One region of the Arthrobacter sp. CC3 genome, then DNA from elsewhere that is predicted to be linked to it. Evidence: predicted binding sites of a transcription regulator. Region 1 holds the regulator's gene; the other holds the start of a gene.

Region 1 (7,085 bases):
CTGTCCTCCTGCGTCGCCACTCCCCAGCCGTCCACAAACACCGCTGCCAGCACGCCCCAGACCGTCACCGGGTCCGCCACCGCGGGCGTTCCCAGCACGAGTGCTCCACTGGAAACCACGCAGGCTTCCAACAAGGCACCGGTGTACTGGATCGGGCGCAGCAACGAGAACGTCTTCCTGTACCGCGAATTCCGCGATGTCCCGGAGCAGGAAAACCCGGTGACCAGGGCCCTGCGCTCCATGATGTCGGATAAGCCGCTGGATCCCGACTACTTCACGCCGTGGCAGAACCCGAAGAAGCTGGCTACGTCGATTTCCGGCAAGAACGTCATCACGGTGGACGTCTCACCGGATGCCTTCAACAGCAACCTCGACGAGGACATGGCCAAGCGCGCCATCCAGCAGCTGGTCTACACGGCAACGGCCGCGGGAGCGAGCTCAGGGCTGGTGGACTCGGGCCAGCAGATCCAGGTGGTCATCCTGGTTGACGGGCACACGGATTACCTGGCCTTCAACCACGTTCGGCTCGGCAGCCCCACTCCCCGCGGGGCGGGCATGGTGGCTCCGGTATGGATCATCGATCCCCAGGAGGGTGTGGGCGTCCCCGACGGCAGTGTCAAGATCAGCGGACGAAGCACGCTGCCCGGGGGAAAACTCAAGTGGAAAATCCTGAAAGTCGACGGCAGCAGTGACAAGACGGCCTATTTGGGCGGCGATGTCACCGCCTCGGCAGACCAGGCACAGTCCGGACTCTTCTCGCTGAATGTCAACCTGGCACCTGGAAACTATGAGATCCGGGTATTCCAGGCCGACCCCGGGAAACCCGACCGGGAACTGAACGTGGACTCCCGCGGTTTCAAGGTTGCCTAGCGCCTGAGCGCTTCCCCCTGGAGGGGCAACGCCACGTGGCGCCCGTGGACAGCCGCTGCCGGTGTCCGGTGGCTACCAGCGGCCCAGGATGTCGCTGGCGAGGACGGTGGCGGCCGGTCCTGCCGTGGACGACCTCAGCACGTGGTGGCCCAGAAGCGCCGTCACGGCGCCGGCCCCGCACAGCCGGGTGACCTCCCGCGGACTGATGCCGCCTTCGGGCCCCACAATCAGCAGGATTTCGCGCGGCCCCGGCACCGGTGCACCGGAGTTGTTCCCGCACCACGCCTCGAGCACGCTCCGTAGCGGGCGCACGGCATCCTCATGGAGGATGATGGCCAGGTCCGCGGCGGAGACTGCCGCCTGAAGTCCGGCACCGTCGACGGCGGCCCGGACTTCGGGAATCCAGGCCCGCCGCGCCTGTTTGGCAGCTGCAGTCACCACGGACTGCCATTTGGCATGGGCCTTCGCGGCCCGTTCGCCTTTCCATCGGACGATGGACCGTTCGGACTGCCACGGGATGATGGCGTCGATCCCCAGTTCGGTGGCGGTTTCTGCGGCGAGTTCGTCCCGGTCGCCTTTGGCCAATGCCTGGACCAGGACCAGGCGGAGGTCCGGGCGCTCCTCGGTGTCGAGGACGGAACACTCCACTGTCAGTTCACCCTGGCCAACGGCGGCGACCGTGCCGGTCAGCCTTTTGCCAGCGCCGTCGGCGATGTCAACGGACTCCCCCACGGCAATCCGCTTGACGGTGACCGCATGCCTCGCTTCTGCGCCTTCGAGGACAAAGTGCGAACCGGGAGCCTGGTGGTCCAGGGCTCCGGGGGTTGCGAAAAAGACCGGGTTGCTCACCGCTACAGGTTACCGAGCCGGTCCCGCAGCTTGGCGAAGACACCGCCGCTGGCGGAGAGTTTCCCTTCGGTGTACTGCTCGCCACGGAGTTTCGCGAGCTGGCGCAGCAGGTCTTCCTGCGCGGCATCAAGCTTGGCCGGAGTCTCGACCTGGAGGTGGACTTTCAGGTCGCCGCGGCCGTAGCCCCGGAGGTGGGTCACGCCGAGGCCGCGAAGGGTGATGACTTCGCCGGACTGGGTACCCGCCTTGACGTCGATCTCCTGCTGGCCGTCGAAGGTGTCCAGGCTCAGTTCGGTGCCAAGGGCTGCTGCAGTCATCGGGATGTGCAGGGTCGCGTGGAGGTCATCGCCGTCGCGTACGTAGGTGGCGTCATTGTTGACCCGGATCTCCACGTAGAGGTCGCCAGAAGGTCCGCCGGCGGGTCCGGCTTCGCCCTGGCCGCCCAGCTGGATCCGGGTTCCGGTGGCCACGCCGGCAGGGACCTTGACGGTCAGCGAACGCCGGCTGCGGATGCGGCCCTGCCCGTTGCACTCGTTGCAGGGATCCTTGATGACGGTTCCGAAGCCCTCGCAGGAGCCGCAGGGCGCCGCGGTCATGACCTGGCCCAGGATGGAACGGACGGCCCGCTGGACCTGGCCGCTGCCACCGCAGATGTCACAGCGGACGGGGTGGGTCCCGGGCTGGCAGCAGGAGCCTTCACAGGTGGGGCACGTTACGGCCGTGTCCACTTCGAGCTTCTTGTTGACGCCGAAGACGGCGTCGCGGAGGTCGATGCGGACGCTGATGAGGGCATCCTGCCCGCGGCGGACGCGCGAGGCAGGTCCGGACGAGCCGCCCGCACCGAAGAAGGTGTCGAAAATGTCCTGGAAGGCGAAACCCTGCCCCGAGTAGCCGGCGCCGCCGAAACCGTTGTCAGTGCCGTTCTCGTTGCCGGTGGTGTCGTAGACGCGGCGCTTCTGCGGATCGGACAGCACTTCATAGGCGTGCGTGACAGCCTTGAAGCGGTCCGAGGCATCCTCCCCGGGGTTCACGTCCGGGTGCAACGTGCGCGCAAGCTTTCGGTAGGCCTTCTTGATCTCTTCGCCCGTCGCTTCGGGTGAGACTCCAAGAACGTCGTAGTGGCTGCTCAAAGTTCGTATCTCTTCCTGGTTGTACTGCCTGTAATGCCTTGGGTGGTGCCTATGATGCTGCTGCCGCCCCCGGAAGCCGGGACACGGAAGCCTGGTTGGCTGATGAAGGGCCGGTCAAGGCCCGAGGATCCTGGAAAGGTAGCGTGCCACGGCACGGACCGCGGCCATGGTGGTGGGATAGTCCATCCGGGTGGGCCCAAGTACGCCCACCTTGGCACTGGAACCGGGCCCGTAGCCCGTGGCCACCACCGAGGCTTCCGCGAGGCCGTCGTAGGGATTCTCCCGGCCGATGCTGACGGTCACGCCGCGGGGGTCCTGCGCCATCTCGCTGAGCAGGCGGAGCATGACCACCTGTTCCTCAAGCGCCTCGAGGACCGGGCCGATGCTCAGCGGGAAGTCAACGTTGGACCGCGCGAGGTTGGCGGTGCCAGCCATGACCATCCGTTCTTCGCGGGTACTGCTGGCCAGGGCATCCAGGCCGCGGGCCAGCGCCTGGGCGGCGTGCCGGCGTGCCGGTTCACAGCTTGCGACGACGGCGGGCAGCGCTTGCGGGAGCAGGCTCAGCGGTGTCCCCGCCAGGCTCTTCAGGAACCGTGTGCGGAGGCCTGCGACGGCCTCGTCGCTGAGCTCCTGGCCGACGTCGATGACCCGTTGTTCGACCTTTCCGGTGTCCGCAATCAAGACAGCGAGGACCTGGCGCGGCGCCAGCAGCACAAACTCGATGTGCCGCACCATGGCACGGCTGAGGTGCGGATACTGCACCACGGCCACCTGGTTGGTCAGCTGCGACAGCAGCCGCACGGTACGCTCCAGGACGTCGTCCAGGTCGTCCGAACCTTCGAGCAGCGTCTGGATGGCCCGGCGTTCGGCCTGCGACAGCGGCTTGACGGCGGAAATCTGGTCGACGAAGAGCCGGTAGCCCTTGTCAGTGGGGATCCTCCCCGCGCTGGTGTGCGGCGCCGTGATCAGGCCCTCATCTTCCAGGGCCGCCATGTCATTGCGGATGGTGGCGCTGGAGACTCCCAGATGGTGTCTCTCCACCAGGGCTTTGGAGCCCACAGGTTCGCGGGAATGGACGTAGTCCTCCACGATGGCGCGCAGTACTTCTAGCTTGCGTGGTTCGCTCATTCTCCACCTCCGATCGGCTTAACCCGGGCCGCGGACCGGCTTTTTCGCCTGCCAGATCCCGTCTACCGTTAGCACTCGTCATGTCTAAGTGCTAACCAGTCTAATATGAGTCGCCGCGTTGTTAGCATTGGTACCGCTCCGGGCGAAACTCCGGAGCGGTACGGGACAGGCACGTCCGTGAAGCCACGGCGCCCCTGTTTCACTTCTCCTGTTTCACATTTTCTAGCGCAAGGTTGTGTCTACCCGATGTCGTACCAGAACTGGGGCCCGCAGGACATCACGGCTCCCCGGAAAGCCGAACTTCCCGAAGTGCCGGTTGAACGCGGCATGGTGCTGGAAGACGTGCAGTCCGGCTGGGTGGGCGCTGTCACCAGGGTGGAAAAGTCGGGCGGCATGCACGTTGTGGCATTGGAGGACCGGCGCGGCAAGTCCCGCACGTTCCGCCTCGGCTACGGATTCCTCCTGGAGGGCCTGCCGATCCGGCTGATGCCCCCGGCCCCGCGCGCCCAGGCCGCCTCCGCCGCATCCGGCAGGACCGCCTCCGGATCCGTGCGGGTGGCGGGCCAGCGCGCCCAGGTGGCCAAGGCCAGCCGCATCTGGGTGGAAGGCAAGCACGACGCCGAACTTGTGGAAAAAGTCTGGGGTGACGACCTCAGGGTGGAGGGCATCGTCGTCGAGCCCTTGCACGGCATTGACGATCTCACGGCGGCGGTTGCAGCATTCCGGCCGGGTCCGGGCCGCCGGCTGGGAGTGCTGGTGGACCACCTGGTTGCCAACTCGAAGGAATCACGGATCGCCGATGCCGTGATGGCGTCGCCCGGCGCCGCGGGCAACGTCCTGATCGTGGGCCATCCCTACGTGGACGTGTGGCAGGCAATCCGGCCGGCAGTGCTCGGCATTGACGCCTGGCCGGTCATTCCGCGGGGCGTGGACTGGAAGACCGGGATCCTGACTGCCTTCGGCTGGCCGCACGAGACCAAGGAAGACATCGGCCTGGGCTGGCAGAAGCTGCTGGGGGCGGTACGCACTTACGCCGACCTGGAACCGTCCCTGCTGGGCCGTGTGGAAGAGGTCATCGACTTCCTCACCGTGCCCTAGGCAGAAGTTAGCAGCGCCCCGGGCGGAAGTCGAACTCTCCGAATGCACCCGTGAACCAGTATTCTTGATACGGCGGTTGTTGCTCCTGTGGCAGCGTCCGCTTTTCCGGGAACCACCGCACCACTGCAATCCGAAGGACGACACCTTGGCAGAAGACGCACGTGAACAACGGGACAACCAGGCCGGCCATGGCCAGCCCCAGTATCATGGTGTCCCCGCCAACGCCCTGCCGCTGACGGCCAACGAGGACCGGCAGTGGGCTACCCTCGCGCACTTCGGCGGCATCCTTGGGTGCGTCCCGTCGCTGTTGATCTACCTGATCTTCAAGGACCGCGGACCGTTCACGGCGCAGGAATCGAAGGAAGCGCTGAACTTCACCCTGCCTCCCACAATCGCTGCAGTCATCTGCAACATCCTGGTGCTGCTGCCGGTGGTGGGCAACATCTTCGCGGTGCTGGCCACTCTGATTTGGATCGCCGTGACGTGCTTCTCCGTTGCTGCCGGAATCCATGTGAACCGGGGCCAGCCGCACCGCTACGACTTCAACCTGCGCTGGATCAAGTAGCGGGCGCAACGCGATTGGCGGCGCCGAGCACCGGCGTCGCATCCGGCCGGGACAAACCCGGCCGGTAACTTAGTCGGGCAGGATCCTTCGCACCACGGCGTCGGCAAGCAGCCGGCCTTTCAAGGTGAGCACCAGCCGGCCGCGGAAGGCCGACGCGGGATCCACCAGGCCATCCGCGATCAGCCCGGCCACCGCGTGCTGTCCGGACTTTGCCAGCCAGGACACATCGAGTCCGGAACTGAGCCTGGCTTCGAGCATGACCCGCTCGACGTTCCGGGTTTCGGCGTCGAGCGTTTCGCGGCCCGCCGCCGGCGATACACCGCCGGAAAGCCGCCCCGCATAGGCCGTAGGGTGCTTGACGTTCCACCAGCGGACTCCGCCGACGTGTGAATGCGCACCGGGGCCGATCCCCCACCAGTCGTCACCACGCCAGTACGCCAGGTTGTGCCTGCACGCCTGCTCCGGCGTGCGCGCCCAGTTGCTGACCTCGTACCAGCCAAGGCCAGCGGCACTGATGAGTTCCTCGGCGATTTCGTACTTGTCGGCATGGTCGTCGTCGTCGATTCCTGGGACTTCGCCGCGGCGGATCTGGGCGGCCAATTTAGTGCCGTCCTCTACGATCAGCGCGTAGGCGCTGATATGGTCCGGTTCGTAGGACAGGGCGGTCTCAAGGGAATAGCGCCAGTCCGCCAGCGACTCCCCCGGAGTGCCGTAGATCAGGTCAAGGCTGACGGACAGTCCGGCGTCCCGGGCCCACTGCACCACCTGCGGCACCCTGCTGGGCGTGTGGGTGCGGTCCAGGACCTTCAGGACATGCGGCACGGCTGACTGCATCCCGAAGGACACGCGGGTGAAACCGGCATCAGCCAGTAACGTGAGGGACTCCGGGGTGACGGAATCCGGGTTGGCTTCGGTGGTGACTTCAGCGCCGGGCTCCAGCCCCCATTCGTTGACTGCTGCGGTTAGGATGCGGGCCAGGTCCTCGGCGGGCAGCAGAGTGGGCGTGCCGCCGCCGAAAAAGACGGTGCCCATCCGGCGGTCCGGCAGTCCGCTCGCCTTCAGGGCATGGGCGGCAAATTCAACCTCGGCAATGGCCGTGGACGCATAGGCGTCCTGGGACGCCCCGCCGCCGAGTTCGGTGGCCGTATAGGTGTTGAAGTCGCAGTACCCGCAACGCACGGCACAAAAGGGGATGTGGACGTACAGTCCAAATCCCCGCTGTGCAGCGCCGTCGGCGGCCTGCGCTGGCAGCAGGCCGTCCGACGGCGCGGGGTCACCCAGGGGCAGGACGCTGGGCATCAGCGGGTCCCCCGCTGCGCGTGGCTCACTTCTTCTTGGCCTTGTCCTTAGATTCGTCGGTGGTGAGGGCGGCGATGAACGCTTCCTGCGGCACCTCCACCGTGCCCACCATCTTCATGCGCTTCTTGCCCTCTTTTTGCTTCTCC
Region 2 (7,085 bases), on a different contig from region 1:
CCACCCGGTCGGCGCCAATGATCTCCAGTTCGGCGGCAGTGCCCGGGCTCTCCTCGAGGGCCATCATCATGGCATCGCGTGTCCAGAACCGGCCCGAGCTGCCGATTTCCGTAAACTCCGGATGCAGCAGCACGCCGGTGCGCCCGATGTCGGCGCGGGTGTCGGGGCTGAGCAGTTCCCGTTCCAGTGCCTCAACGACGGCCTCGGGAGCTGCGTCCGGCCCCGGCTGCGCGAAGGGGTCCGTCTCCAGCTCACTGAATAGGTCCGGCTCGGTGAAAAGGTCCGGCTGGTTGCGGCTTCCGGCCAGGGTGAGCGATTCCTGGCGCTGCGGCACCCGGGGCGCGGCCTGTGTGGAGGCGCCTCCCTCGGGGACAATGCCGGCGCGGACAAAACCCGGTCCCGACCGTACTGCAATGCCCTGCTGATAGGAGGTGGCCGCAGCCCGCGCCCGGTCGTCGGCGGCCTCGTTGAGATCGTGCCCGGCGTGGCCCCGGACCCATTCGAAGCGGTACTTGCGCCCAGTCAGCGCCTGGTCGATTTCCCGCAGGATCTCCACGTTCAGGACCGGCTTGCCGTCAGCCTTCCGCCAGCCCTTGCGCTTCCAGCCGGGCATCCACTTGGTGACCGAGTTGATGACGTATTGGCTGTCGCAAAGAATATGCAGCTCCTCCTCGGGGAGGTGCGCGGTGCAACGGAAAAGATCCAGGACGGCCATCAGCTCGCCCTGGTTATTCGTGCCGTGCGGCCACCCGCCTGCCCGCCAGCAGTCGTCGTTCACGTACCAGGCCCATCCGGCCGGGCCGGGATTTCCTAAAGCCGAACCGTCGGCTGCTGCAGTAATCGTCACCGCACTATCCTGCCAGACCCGCCCGACATTGTGGCTTTCGGTGATGCACGGCCACGGCGGACGGTGGCTGCACCAGTGTCCGTGCGAACGTCCTTCCGAACGCAAAAGTGCGGCCCCCCTCGCAATGAGGGGGCCGCACTCAGGTGCGCTTTGCGCGGTTGGGCAGGTTAGAAACCGCCCATGCCGCCCATCTCGTCGCCGCCACCCATGGCCGGAGCGTTCTTCTCCGGCTTGTCGGCCACAACGGCCTCGGTGGTGAGGAAGAGACCCGCGATGGACGCAGCGTTCTGCAGGGCAGAGCGCGTTACCTTGACGGGGTCGTTGATGCCGGCAGCCAGCAGGTCAACGTACTGTCCGGTGGCGGCGTTCAGACCGTGACCGGCGGGCAGGCCGCGGACCTTGTCGACAACAACGCCCGGCTCGAGGCCGGCGTTGAACGCGATCTGCTTCAGCGGTGCGTCGATGGCAACGCGGACGATGTTGGCGCCCGTTGCTTCGTCGCCTTCGAGCTGCAGGTTGGCGAATGCCTTGGCGCCGGCCTGGATGAGGGCAACGCCACCACCGGCAACGATGCCTTCTTCAACGGCAGCCTTCGCGTTACGGACAGCGTCCTCAATGCGGTGCTTGCGTTCCTTGAGCTCAACTTCGGTTGCGGCACCGGCCTTGATGACTGCAACGCCGCCGGCCAGCTTGGCCAGGCGTTCCTGCAGCTTCTCGCGGTCGTAGTCCGAATCGGAGTTCTCGATCTCGGCGCGGATCTGGGAAACGCGGCCGGCGATCTGGTCGGCGTCGCCGGCACCTTCGACGATGGTGGTCTCGTCCTTGGTGACAACAACCTTGCGTGCCTTGCCCAGGAGTTCGAGGCCGGCGGTCTCAAGCTTGAGGCCGACTTCCTCGGAGATGACCTGGCCACCGGTGAGGATGGCGATGTCCGCGAGCTGCGCCTTGCGGCGGTCGCCGAAGCCCGGAGCCTTGACGGCGACCGACTTGAAGGTGCCACGGATCTTGTTGACGATCAGGGTGGCCAGGGCCTCGCCCTCGATGTCTTCGGCAATGATCAGCAGCGGCTTGGAGGACTGCATGACCTTTTCGAGGACAGCAACCAGTTCCTTGACGTTGGAGATCTTGGAGTTGACGATCAGGATGTACGGATCCTCGAGGACCGTTTCCTGACGCTCAGCGTCGGTGACGAAGTAAGCGGAGATGTAGCCCTTGTCGAAGCGCATGCCCTCGGTGAGCTCAAGCTCGAGGCCGAAGGTGTTGGACTCCTCGACGGTGATAACACCTTCCTTGCCGACCTTGTCCAGTGCTTCAGCGATCAGCGCGCCGATTTCGTCGTCACCGGCGGAGATGGAAGCCGTGGCGGCGATCTCTTCCTTGGTTTCGATTTCCTTGGCGGAAGCGAGCAGCTCGGTGGTGACGGCTTCAACAGCCTTCTCGATGCCGCGCTTCAGGGACAGCGGGTCAGCGCCGGCTGCGACGTTGCGCAGGCCTTCCTTGACCAGTGCCTGTGCGAGCACGGTGGCCGTGGTGGTGCCGTCGCCAGCGACGTCATCCGTCTTCTTGGCAACTTCCTTGACCAGCTCGGCGCCGATCTTTTCGTAAGGATCGTCCAGCTCGATCTCCTTGGCGATGGACACACCATCGTTGGTGATCGTGGGGGCGCCCCACTTCTTTTCGAGGACGACGTTGCGTCCACGCGGGCCGAGGGTGACCTTGACGGCGTCGGCGAGGATGTTCAGGCCCCGCTCAAGACCGCGGCGTGCCTCTTCATCAAATGCAATGATCTTGGCCATAACGGCAGTAGTCCTTTCGGGACAGTCGTTAAGAATGAACCTTCACTGCGGTGCCCGCGACGGACGACCCTTCACCGGCGGCCTCTGTATGCCGCACGGATGGGATCTCACCCCAGCAAGGTATTTCTTTCGCTCCTTGTCCTTCCCGCTCTCCGCGGCCGGCCGGAACCGGGCGTGGAATTAGCAGTCAGTCCGTGGGAGTGCTAAGTCAATAATTAGCACTCCCCCGGGGAGAGTGCAAGCAGGCATTGCGCGGAAAGGCCCTGCCGCAGCCCCGGCTACGCTAGGAGCGATCAGCCGCCGGCACGGGCGGCGGTTTCGCTTCCGCTCATCCTGGCCCTGTTATCTGCGGCATAGGTGAACACCATGTAGTTGGCGCTGGTGACGTCCCCTGTGGAATCGAAGCCGATCTGCCCTGACTCGCCGTCGTAATCCGCAGGCTTACCGGCCTTGAGGGCGTCGGCACAGTCCTTGTAGCTCCTGCACGGTTCAGCCGTGCCCGCGCCTTGCGGTCCGGAGACTGCGATCAGCTTGGCAGCGATGGAGGAGCCGGCGTCGTCCTGCGCCGCAACGGCCGCGATGGCGGCCAGGTTGACGGCGTCGTACGTTTCCGCGGCGAACGTCAGGTCCCTAAGGCCGGGATCAACCGCCACCAGTTCGCCCTGGAAATGCGCCGAGGGGAAGACACCCGGCAGAATTCCGCGGGCACCCTCAAGGGCCTTGGACCCCAGCGCGGAGCCGTACTGGTTGACGGCGCCGTCACTGAGGATCAGCTTGCTGCCCGCCAGGCCCGCGTTGTTGAGTTCCGCTATGGCGCCCTGGGCGCCGGCGCGGGCAACGACGATGACGGCGTCCGGGCCGGCGGCCTTCGCGGCTGCGGCCGCCTGCTGTGCCTGGCCGGCTGTGAATCCGGCCTCGGCCACCGTGCCTACGCCTGCTGCCTTGGCCGCGGCGGCCACGGCCACAGAGACGTCCTTGCCGTACAGGCTGTCCTCGTGAAGGACCGCTACGGTCCGGGCGCCGCTGTCCTTGGCCAGCTTGACCAGCACTGGCGCCTGGGCCACGTCGGCTGCCGACGTGCGGAAGTAGTACCCGCCACTCTTATACCGTGTGAGGCCGTGCGCGGCGTTCGCCGGAGAAATGATGGCCACTTTGGCCCGCGACAGGACATCTATTGCCGCCGGGGCGCGGCTCGAGTCAGTGGGACCGATGACCACGTCAGCCTTGGCCGCCACGAGTTCCTTGGCCTGTGAGGCGGTGTCTTCGCTGATTTTCTCGGGCAGGAGCTCCACCGGCCGCCCCTTGTGGCCGCCCGCGGCGTTAATCTCCTGGACCGCGAGTTTTGCGGCGGCAAGCTGGGAGGCGTTCAGGAAGGATTGTTTTCCGGTGTTGTCCAGGATGATGCCTATGCGCAGTGTGCCGTCGCCATTGGCGTCGACCGAATCAACCCGCACGTTGCCGCTCTGGCCGGAGCAGCCGGCCAGGACCAGCGCCGTGGCTGCGCCAAGGACCGCCGCCGACAACAACCGTGGCCGCACCCGGGCGGAGCGGGCAGGAGCGCCTGGGCCGTGCACTGCCGCGGGCAGCATCAGGCCGGCCGGACGTACTCTGCCTGGGGACCCTTCTCACCTTCGCCGACTTCGAACTGCACCCGCTGCCCTTCATCCAGGGCACGGTAGCCCTCACCCTCGATGGCCGACCAGTGGACGAAGACATCGTCTCCGGAGTCGTCGACAGTGATGAAGCCGTAGCCTTTTTCGGCGTTGAACCATTTGACGGTTCCCAATGCCATGGTGCCCACTTTCGGTTGCTTCTGTTCGGCCCACGTCACTGTGCGCCATCGGTACGGTCCGCATCCAAATGCGGCGTCCGGAATCACTTTAGCCACTGCCGTTTGCCGGAGGCAGGACCCTGTCCTGCGAGCCCCTAATAGTTATTCAGGCGTAACCGAAATTCCCTACTGGAACCCGGGCCCGAGTACCACGACCACGGGTATCTGGAACTCGGCGGAGTCCACCAGCGAGGTGATGTTCAGGAGCTCGCCGAGCGCTTCGGCGTTCGCTTTTTGCCCAGCCCCGCTGTAGTAGATCACCGAGGACTGCTGCGGCATTCCTCCCCAGTTTCCCACCGGGCCCAAAGCCCATCCGTCCCCGGCCACGGTGGCGCTTACGCGGCCGGCCAGGCCGGCCGTGGTGGTCCCGTTGTAGACGGCCACGGCCTGGGTCTTGTCAACAGCCTGCGCGTTGGCGGAGGGTTCAGCGGAGGGAGTGCCGCTGTTCGCGAGCGCTTCAGTGGTAGAGGGCGTCGCACTTGGCTCTGCGCTGGGCGCAGCACTCGGGGATCCGGCGCCCTGGGTGGCCTCGGCGGACGGTGAGGCGGAGGGGCTTTGCTGGGCGGACCCTGCCGCCAGCAGCGGGGTGCCGGTGGGAACGAACCCCAGCTTGGGCAGGAAAAGGAAGGCAACCAGGCCGATGGCGAGCGCCACAACGCCGACCGCCAGGATGGGTCCCAGCCGGCGCCGGGGGGCATCGGCGGCGACCCGGTGGACACCCTGTCGTGAAGAGGCCTCCGGGACCCTGTCGAATTCATCCCGAGCGTATTTGGTCATGGTAAAACGATGTCCTTGGTGGTTTTGCTGATTGCCCAGCCCCGACTGTTAGGCGTCAGAGCCCAAACGGCGCGCCGTGCGTGCCCGTTGGCGTGACGTACGTAGTCTACGCAATCTCTTCACGAGCATGGGGTCGTGGGCCAGGGCGTCCTCGGTATCAATCAGCGTGTTGAGGATCTGGTAGTAGTGGGTGGCCGAGAGGTCGAACAGCTCACGAATGGCCTGTTCTTTGGCCCCTGCGTACTTCCACCACTGCCGCTCGAGGGCCAGCATTTGCTGGTCCCGCTCACTCAGCCCGGAGCCCTGCTGCGGAGCGGGCACCAAGCCGTTCGCCACCGCGCCCTGGCTGCCGGCAGCCGCAAGTGAGACGTCGTCGTGCACAGGTTCGGCCACGGCAAACTCCTTCACTTGATCCGATCAAAGTCTCTTTCCATGGTACGGGCGAATAACACGCCTGTCATTTACGCACTGTGACGCGGGGGCGGAGAGGCTGACAGGCTCCATTCACCGGCTCCTGCGCTCGTTCCTCACGCAACAACGGAGCCTACGCTGATGTGGCCCGCCAGCCTCTTGGAGTCCAGCACTGCGAGAATGGACTCGTGTTTGATTCTGAAGCTTTGTTCGAGCTGGAGCCTGCCGTGGAGGCTTTGGCTTTCGCCGAGATGGTTCAGATGCCGCTGGACCGGCTGATGGCCCCGGACTGGGCGGCGGCGCTGGCGCCGGTCGAAGCCGGACTGCGCAGCGTCCTGGAGTACCTCGCTACGGAAGTGGCCGACGGGCACCAGGTGCTGCCGTCGCCGTCGAACGTGCTGCGCGCCTTCCAACAGCCGCTGGCCGGCGTCAAGGTCCTCATCGTGGGCCAGGATCCGTACCCGACCCCCGGGCACCCCATCGGGCTGTCCTTCGCAGTGGAGGGGCACACCCGGCCCATTCCGCGGAGCCTTGCGAATATCTACAAGGAACTTGAATCCGACCTCAATCTTCCCGCCCGCGTCCATGGGGACCTCACCCGCTGGGCGGATCAGGGCGTCCTGCTCCTGAACCGTGTCCTGACAGTCCGTGCGGGAGCGGCCGGATCCCACCGGGGCAAGGGCTGGGAACCGATTACGACGGCGGCAATCGCCGCCGTTGCCGGGCGCCGCACTCCTGATGGCAGCCCGGCGCCCCTCGTGGCTGTGCTGTGGGGCAAGGATGCAGGGGGCGTCCGTCCCCTGCTGGGAGACGCTCCGGTGCTTGCCAGCGCCCACCCCAGCCCGTTGTCGGCAGCGCGCGGATTCTTCGGGTCCCGCCCGTTCAGCAAGGCCAACGAACTGCTGCGTTCGCAGGGCGCGGAGCCCGTCGACTGGGAGCTCCCGCCGGTCTCTTAGCCTAGGCTTACTTCCATGACTTCCCTCCCCGCCGCCACGTCAGCCAGCCGAAAATCGCGCCCCCAGACGAACCTTACGGTCCTCCGGCGCGAAGAACTCTCGCCGCACATGGTGCGGATCGTGGCCGGCGGCGAAGGCTTCTCGAGCTATGTGAACAACGATTACGTCGACCGTTACGTGAAAATCGCCTTCCCGCAGCCGGGCGTTGAATACCCGCTCCCCCTGGACCTGTGGGCCATCCGTGAGTCCATGCCCCGCGAACAATGGCCGCACACGCGGACTTACACGGTTCGTTGGGTGGACGAGGCGGCCCGTGAACTGGCCATCGACTTCGTGATCCACGGTGACGAAGGCCTGGCCGGCCCCTGGGCTGCCAATGCCCGTCCCGGCGACAGCCTGGTACTCACCGGACCGGGGGGTGGCTACAACCCGGACCCGGCGGCCGACTGGCACCTATTCGTCGGTGA

Evidence for each region. The regulator HrcA, encoded in region 1, represses chaperone genes, less so after heat shock. The targets are predictions, from matches to a motif close to TTNGCACTCGNNNNNNNCGAGTGCNAA.
Region 2: groL (chaperonin GroEL) is a predicted target of HrcA. The motif match lies at 2,824-2,850, and genes of this name have one in related genera.

Annotation. Positions count from the first base shown of each region.
Region 1 covers NZ_JARCCY010000004.1:144,552-151,636, forward strand. The annotation lists gene PV761_RS03865 (GerMN domain-containing protein) at 1-870, shown strand, start outside; gene PV761_RS03870 (16S rRNA (uracil(1498)-N(3))-methyltransferase) at 943-1,719, opposite strand; gene dnaJ (molecular chaperone DnaJ) at 1,722-2,849, opposite strand; gene hrcA (heat-inducible transcriptional repressor HrcA) at 2,964-3,977, opposite strand; gene PV761_RS03885 (DUF3097 domain-containing protein) at 4,224-5,075, shown strand; gene PV761_RS03890 (DUF4870 domain-containing protein) at 5,221-5,640, shown strand; gene hemW (radical SAM family heme chaperone HemW) at 5,710-6,939, opposite strand; gene lepA (translation elongation factor 4) at 6,965-7,085, opposite strand, start outside.
Region 2 covers NZ_JARCCY010000036.1:4,767-11,851, reverse strand. The annotation lists gene PV761_RS18355 (ribonuclease HI family protein) at 1-847, opposite strand, end outside; gene groL (chaperonin GroEL) at 1,015-2,643, opposite strand; gene PV761_RS18345 (ABC transporter substrate-binding protein) at 2,937-4,232, opposite strand; gene PV761_RS18340 (cold-shock protein) at 4,232-4,435, opposite strand; gene PV761_RS18335 (LytR C-terminal domain-containing protein) at 4,601-5,251, opposite strand; gene PV761_RS18330 (DUF3263 domain-containing protein) at 5,300-5,587, opposite strand; gene PV761_RS18325 (uracil-DNA glycosylase) at 5,851-6,618, shown strand; gene PV761_RS18320 (siderophore-interacting protein) at 6,634-7,085, shown strand, end outside.